2 regions of the Streptomyces canarius genome follow, and region 1 is predicted to be linked to the other one. Evidence: riboswitches for the same ligand, from Rfam matches in the RefSeq annotation. Region 1 holds a riboswitch; the other holds the start of a gene.
What was found. Region 1 has a riboswitch for cobalamin ahead of nicT (Nickel transporter NicT). Riboswitches for the same ligand answer to the same signal wherever they lie in the genome.
Positions count from the first base shown of each region.

Region 1 (3,401 bases):
CGGTCCCCTGCCCAACGCCGAACTCCTGCGGCGCGTCGCCGGACGGGTGGCGGGGCGGGGGACCGGGCTCTGGGACTGATCCCGGGCCGGGACTGATCTAAGGTCGGCACGACGGAAGGAGTCCGCCGTGGACGGTCAGCCCATACCCGTGATCATCGACTGCGACACCGGCGTCGACGACGCCCTGGCCCTGCTGTTCGCCGTGCGCCACCCGGGACTCGACCTCCGGGCGGTGACCTGCGTGGCCGGGAACACCGACGTGGACGGGGTGGTCCGCAACACCCTCACCGTACTGGAGCAGGCGGGCGCCCCCGACATCCCGGTGGCCCGGGGTGCCGAGCGCCCGCTGCTGGAGCCGGCCCGTCCGGCCCCGGTGCACGGCGTCGACGGCATGGGCGACCTGGGCCTGCCCGCGCCCACCCGGACCCCGGTGGCCGTCGACGCCGTCACCCTCCTGCACCGGGAGATCCTGGCCTCCCCGCGCCCGGTGACGCTGATCCCGACCGCGCCGCTCACCAACATCGCCCTGCTGCTGCGCACCCACCCCGAGGTGACCCGGAACATCGAGCGGATCGTGTTCATGGGCGGGGCGGTGGCGACCGGGAACGCCACGCCGGTCGCGGAGTTCAACGTCTGGCACGACCCGGAGGCGGCGGCGATCCTGCTGACCGCCGGGGTGCCGATCACCATGTACGGCCTCGACGTCTTCCAGCAGGTCGTGGTGGACAGCGGTGAGGTGCGCCGGCTGCGCGCGAGCGGTGAGCCCGGCACCCGCCTGGCCGGCGAGCTGCTCGCCCACCGGCCGGCCCACCAGGGCGAGCCGCCCCAGGCGGAGGAGGCGGGCGGCCTCGGCGACGCGGGCGCGGTGTGCGCGGTCGCCGACCCGCAGGGCATCACCACCCGCCTGCTCCCGGTCGAGGTCTCCCTCGCCCCGGGCCCCGCCCGGGGCCAGACCGTCGTCGACCGCCGCCCCCGCCCCGGCGAGTCCGAGATCCACGAGGGCGGTCGCGAACGCGCCCTGGTGGACGTGGCGCTGGAGGTGGACGCCGACCGTTACGTGAAGCTGTACCTGGAGACGGTCGCGCGCTAGCCAGGACCTGGCCGGCTACTCGGCGGCGGACGGGGAGACCGCCCAGCGCTCCTCCACCCGGGCGACCTTCCAGTACGCCAGCGCCGCCGCCCACACCAGCACGAACAGGCCGACGATGAGGTAGCCGACGTTGTCCAGGTCGAGGCCGGCGATCCAGCCGGTGATGTCGTCGTGCAGGCCGAACTTCTCGTGCAGGACGCCGACCAGCTCGATGGTGCCGATGAAGAAGGCGACGGCGATGGACAGGCCGGTGATGGCGAGGTTGTAGAAGACCTTGCGGACCGGGTTGGAGAACGCCCACTGGTAGGCGAAGTTCATGAAGGTGCCGTCGAGGGTGTCGAACAGGCTCATCCCGGCGGCGAAGAGCAGGGGCAGGCAGAGGATCGCGTACCAGGGCAGTCCCGCCGCCGCGCCCGAGCCCGCCATCACCATCAGCGTCACCTCGGTGGCCGTGTCGAAGCCGAGGCCGAAGAGGAAGCCGAGCGGGTACATCTGCCCCGGACGGGAGACGGACTTCGTCAGCCGGCCGAGGACGCGGTTCATGAACCCCCGCGAGTCCAGGTGCGCTTCCAGCTCCCTCTCGTCGAACGCGCCCGCGCGCATCGCCCGGAAGACCTTCAGGATGCCCACCAGGGCGACCAGGTTCAGGGCGGCGATGAGGTAGAGGAACGTGCCGGAGACCGTCGTGCCGAGGAAGCCGAGCACCTGGTGGGTGGTGGAGCCCTCGTTCATGACCTTCCCGGCCAGTGAGGTGCCGCCCGCGATCAGCAGCGCCAGCAGCACCACCACGCTGGAGTGGCCCAGCGCGAACCAGAACCCCACCGACACCGGCCGCTTGCCGTCGGCCATCAGCTTGCGGGTGGTGTTGTCGATCGCCGCGATGTGGTCGGCGTCGAAGGCGTGCCGCATGCCGAGGGTGTAGGCCGTGACACCGAGCCCGACCCCGAAGACATCGGTGCCCACCTTGTAGTGCTCGGGCGCGACGAGGACGTAGAGGATCCCGAACGCGACGACGTGCAGGGCGACGATCACCGCCAGCAGCCCCACCGTCTTGACGGTGTCCTCACGTCGCCAGCGGAAAGACGCGGCATCAGCCATGGGTTCACGCTCCAGCACCTCGTGGATCACTTCGTGAGCTGCCGTGGCCGGTCTCCTGGCTTACGGGTCGTGCGTCCGCCGTCCCTGCCTTCCCGGTCTGCGACCAGTGGCCCGGCGGTGCCGGACGGAACGGGAACTCCCCGATCACAGTGGCGAGGGCCGCGTCGACCTTCCATCGACTTCCCGAACACCACGGCCCGCCCACCGTAGAGGGGCACGCGGTTTCCTGCATAGCTGCGTACCTGCGCAGGTATCGAAGATCACAAACAGGGGCCTGCCAGACTGGCCCCATGCATCTCGTGCCTGCCGACCGAGCCGACCGTCGTTCCATCGACGGGCACCGGGTGTGCGAGGCGATCGCCGCCATCGGTGAGACGGGGCGCCTGCGCACCTGGGCCGACCGCTTCTCACTGCTCGCCGACGCCAACCGGCTGGCGCTGCTGGTCGCGCTGCACCGCACCGGGCCGCTCGCCGTGTCGGATCTCGCCATCGCCACGGGGATGAACGACCCCGCCGTCTCCCAGGCCCTGCGGCTGCTGCGGGCGGCCGGGGTCGTCGCGGGGGAGAAGGAGGGGCGCGTGGTGCGGTACAGGGTGGTGGACGAGGACGTCCGGGGGCTCTTGGAGCACTGCGTCGGCTGAACGGCCGTGCAAGGTTCCCTTTCCGGGCAATGTGGACAGGTACAGATTCCGTACCGTCGTCCGTCCCCTGGGAGCCCGTATGGCAGACCTCTCGCCGGACCTCTCGTCCAGGAACCCCGACTGGTGGCGGCAGGCCGTCGTCTACCAGGTGTACCCGCGCAGTTTCGCCGACGCCGACGGTGACGGCCTCGGCGACCTGCGGGGCATCACCGAGCGGCTGGGCCATCTCGCCGGCCTCGGCGTGGACGCCCTGTGGCTGAGCCCCTTCTACCCCTCCGAACTCGCCGATGGCGGCTACGACGTCATCGACCCGCGCGGCGTCGACGAACGCCTCGGCACCCTGGACGACTTCGACGCCCTGGTGGGTGAGGCCCACCGGCTCGGCCTCAAGGTCGTCGTGGACATCGTCCCCAACCACACCTCCCATCTGCACCGCTGGTTCCAGGAGGCGCTGCGTGCCGGGCCCGGTTCCGCCGCCCGGGAGCGGTACGTCTTCCGGCCGGGGCGCGGTGCGCACGGCGAACTGCCGCCCAGCGACTGGCAGTCGGTGTTCGGCGGCAGCGCCTGGCGGC
Region 1 covers NZ_BMVN01000013.1:7,807-11,207, reverse strand. The annotation lists gene thrS (threonine--tRNA ligase) at 1-79, shown strand, start outside; gene IE294_RS19750 (nucleoside hydrolase) at 128-1,090, shown strand; gene nicT (Nickel transporter NicT) at 1,106-2,188, opposite strand; cobalamin riboswitch at 2,217-2,398, opposite strand; gene IE294_RS19740 (ArsR/SmtB family transcription factor) at 2,479-2,829, shown strand; gene IE294_RS19735 (glycoside hydrolase family 13 protein) at 2,909-3,401, shown strand, end outside.

Region 2 (3,401 bases), on a different contig from region 1:
GAGCCGGCTGCGGCTCTTCGCGCGCGGCCACTAGCCAAGGCGCGCTTGGCCGACGACGTGAAAACGGAACCCCGTACGCGCGTTACCGACACCCCGAAGCCCGCCCCAGTTCATCTTCCGTTCACCCAGGTTGCCTACGTTCATCCAGCCAATGACCTCGAACGATTGCCTGGGTAAATGGAAAGCTTCTCGCTGATCCTCGCGATTGTGGTGGTAACCGCTCTCGCGTTCGATTTCACGAACGGTTTCCACGACACCGCGAACGCGATGGCCACCACCATCTCCACAGGCGCCCTGAAGCCGAAGATCGCGGTTGCCATGTCCGCCGTCCTCAACCTTGTGGGCGCCTTCCTCTCCGTGGAGGTCGCGAACACGATCTCCAAGGGTCTCGTCGACGAGACCGGCATCCGTCCCGAGGTCATCTTCGCCGCCCTGGTCGGCGCGATCCTCTGGAACCTGCTGACCTGGCTGGTGGGCCTGCCCTCCAGTTCCTCGCACGCCCTGACGGGCGGCCTGGTCGGCGCCACCGTCGCCTCCGCCGGCTTCGGTGCCGTCCACGGTGACGCCCTGGTCACCAAGGTGCTGCTCCCGGCCGTCGCCGCGCCGATCGTCGCGGGCCTCGCCTCGCTGCTGGCCACCCGCTTCTCCTACGGCGTCGGCACCGCCGACGGCGAGGCCACCCGCAAGGGCTACCGCGCCGGCCAGATCGCCTCCGCCGGCCTGGTCTCCCTCGCGCACGGCACCAACGACGCCCAGAAGACGATGGGCATCATCACCCTCGCCCTCGTCGCGGGCGGCTCCATCGCCCCCGGCTCCAACCCTCCCACCTGGGTGATCCTCTCGGCGGGCATGGCCATCGCACTCGGCACCTACATCGGCGGCTGGCGCATCATCCGCACCATGGGCAAGGGCCTGACCGACCTGGAGCCGCGCCAGGGCTTCGCCGCCCAGACCAGCGCCGCGACCGCCATCCTGGCCTCCTCCCACCTCGGCTTCTCCCTCTCCACCACGCACGTCGTCTCCGGCTCGGTGATGGGCGCGGGCCTCGGCCGCAAGGGCGGCGTGGTCCGCTGGTCGACCGCGACCCGCATGTTCGTCGCCTGGGCGCTGACCCTCCCGGCCGCCGCGCTGGTCGGTGCGGGCGCCGAGTCCGTCACCGACCTGGGCGACTGGGGCACCGCCGTCGTCGCCGTCTTCCTGGTCGCCGCGAGCGCCGCGATCTGGAAGATCTCCCGCCGCGAGGTCGTCGACCACACCAACGTGGTCGAGGAGGCCGGCGAGCCGGCCGGTGTGGTCACCGCCGCCATCGCCGCCGTGACCCCGCCCCCGGCGGGCCTGGTCACCGAGGACCTGACGGCCGTGATCGCCGCCCCGGCCACCGAGCCCTCCCCCGCCGCCCCGGCCGCCCCGCCGGCCGCCGCGGTCTGACCCCGCGCACACGGTTACTGAAGGAAGCATCCCCATGAAGATCGACTGGGCGGCCCTCGGCTCCGTCTTCGGCGTCAGCCTCGCGTTCACGGTGGGCCTGGTGGTCCTGTTCACCCTCGGCATCAACGGCCTGTCGCGCCGTGAGAAGGCCGCGGCCCGGGGCGGGTCCGCCGCCCTCGCCGTCACCGGCGCCTACGTGTGCTTCGCGGCCTGTGCGGCGGCGGTGGCGTACGGGATCTACCTGATCGTCGTCAAGCCCTGACGGTCCGACACCCGACGCCGGCCCCGCCGGGCCTCCGCTTCAGCGGGACCGGCGGGGCCGACGCATGTCGTCCGGCCACCGTCCGGCAGACCGGCGATGTGGGCCTCAGCACAGTCCGGCGTCCCAGGTCAAAGGCAAGTTGACGGCCGTTCCGGGCACGTGGTGGACTGCCCAGGCCATGTACGGCGGCAAGAGAGGAAGCCGGTGCGAATCCGGCGCGGTCCCGCCACTGTCACCGGGGAAGAACCCCGGGAGCCAGGAACTCTCACCGCCGATTTCACGTCGAACCAGGGCGCGGACACCCTGAGTGAGGACACATATCGCCATGCTCGGCTGCCGATCGAGGACCCGTACCAGGACCGTTCCTGTTCCCACGGCCGGCTGAGCCGATGGGTGCCGATCGCACATACGCGTACGGCGCCGCCGCCGGCGTCCTCGGTGACCTGCTCCTCGGCGATCCGCGCCGCGGGCATCCGGTCGCCGCGTTCGGCCGGGCGGCCGGGGCCGTGGAACGCGCCCTGTGGCACGACCACCGTGGCTGGGGCGCGCTGCACACCGCCGTGTGCGCCGGTGGCGCCGTCGCCCTCGGCGCGCTGACCGCACGCGCCGTACGCCCCTCCCGTACCGCTTCCGCCGCGCTGGCCGCCGCCGCCACCTGGGCCGTCGTCGGCGGCACCTCGCTCGCCCGGGAGGCCCGCACTGTCGGGCGTGCCCTTCAGGCCGGGGACGTCGAGGCCGCCCGCGCCCGGCTGCCGCACCTGTGCGGCCGGGACCCGCAGGCGCTGGACGCCGACGGCATCGCCCGGGCCGTGGTCGAGTCGGTCGCCGAGAACACCTCCGACGCCGTGGTCGGCGCGCTCGTCTGGGGCGCCGTGGCCGGGGTCCCGGGTCTGCTCGGCTTCCGGGCGGTCAACACCCTGGACGCGATGGTGGGTCACAAGTCGGTCCGCCACCGGCGCTACGGCTGGGCCTCCGCCCGCCTGGACGACGTCGCCGGCTGGCCGGGGGCCCGGCTGACCGCCGTACTCGCCGCCGTGGCCGGACCCGATCCGCGCGGCGCCGTGCGCGCCTGGAGGGCGGACGCGCGGCGGCATCCGAGCCCCAACGCCGGGCCCGTGGAGGCATCCTTCGCGGGCGCCCTCGGCGTGCGCCTGGGCGGGACGCTCTCCTACGGCGGCCGGGTCGAACACCGCCCGGTGCTGAACGGCGCCACCGGACGGCCGGTCCGCGTCACCGACATCGACCGGGCCGTACGGCTCTCGCGCCGCGTCGGCCTGCTCGCGCTCGGCACCACGCTGGCCGCGCGCTCCCTGATGAAAGGACGTGGGAAGTGAACGGTGGTCTCCTCGTCGCCGGCACCACCTCCGACGCGGGCAAGAGCGTCGTGACGGCGGGCATCTGCCGCTGGCTGGTGCGCCAGGGCGTGAAGGTCGCGCCGTTCAAGGCGCAGAACATGTCCCTGAACTCGTTCGTCACGCGCGAGGGCGCGGAGATCGGCCGGGCGCAGGCCATGCAGGCCCAGGCCTGCCGGGTGGAGCCGACCGCGCTGATGAACCCGGTGCTGCTCAAGCCCGGCGGCGAGCAGAGCAGCCAGGTGGTGCTGCTGGGCAAGCCGGTGGGCGAACTGAGCGCGCGCGGGTACCACGGCGGGCGCCAACAGCGGCTGCTGGGCACGGTGCTGGACTGCCTGGCTCAGTTGCGGGGCACGTAT
Region 2 covers NZ_BMVN01000004.1:59,534-62,934, forward strand. The annotation lists gene IE294_RS07215 (lysozyme) at 1-34, shown strand, start outside; gene IE294_RS07220 (inorganic phosphate transporter) at 178-1,428, shown strand; gene IE294_RS07225 (hypothetical protein) at 1,463-1,690, shown strand; cobalamin riboswitch at 1,837-1,974, shown strand; gene IE294_RS07230 (cobalamin biosynthesis protein) at 2,080-3,024, shown strand; gene IE294_RS07235 (cobyric acid synthase) at 3,021-3,401, shown strand, end outside.
Region 2: another riboswitch for cobalamin. It lies ahead of IE294_RS07230 (cobalamin biosynthesis protein); the one in region 1 lies ahead of nicT (Nickel transporter NicT).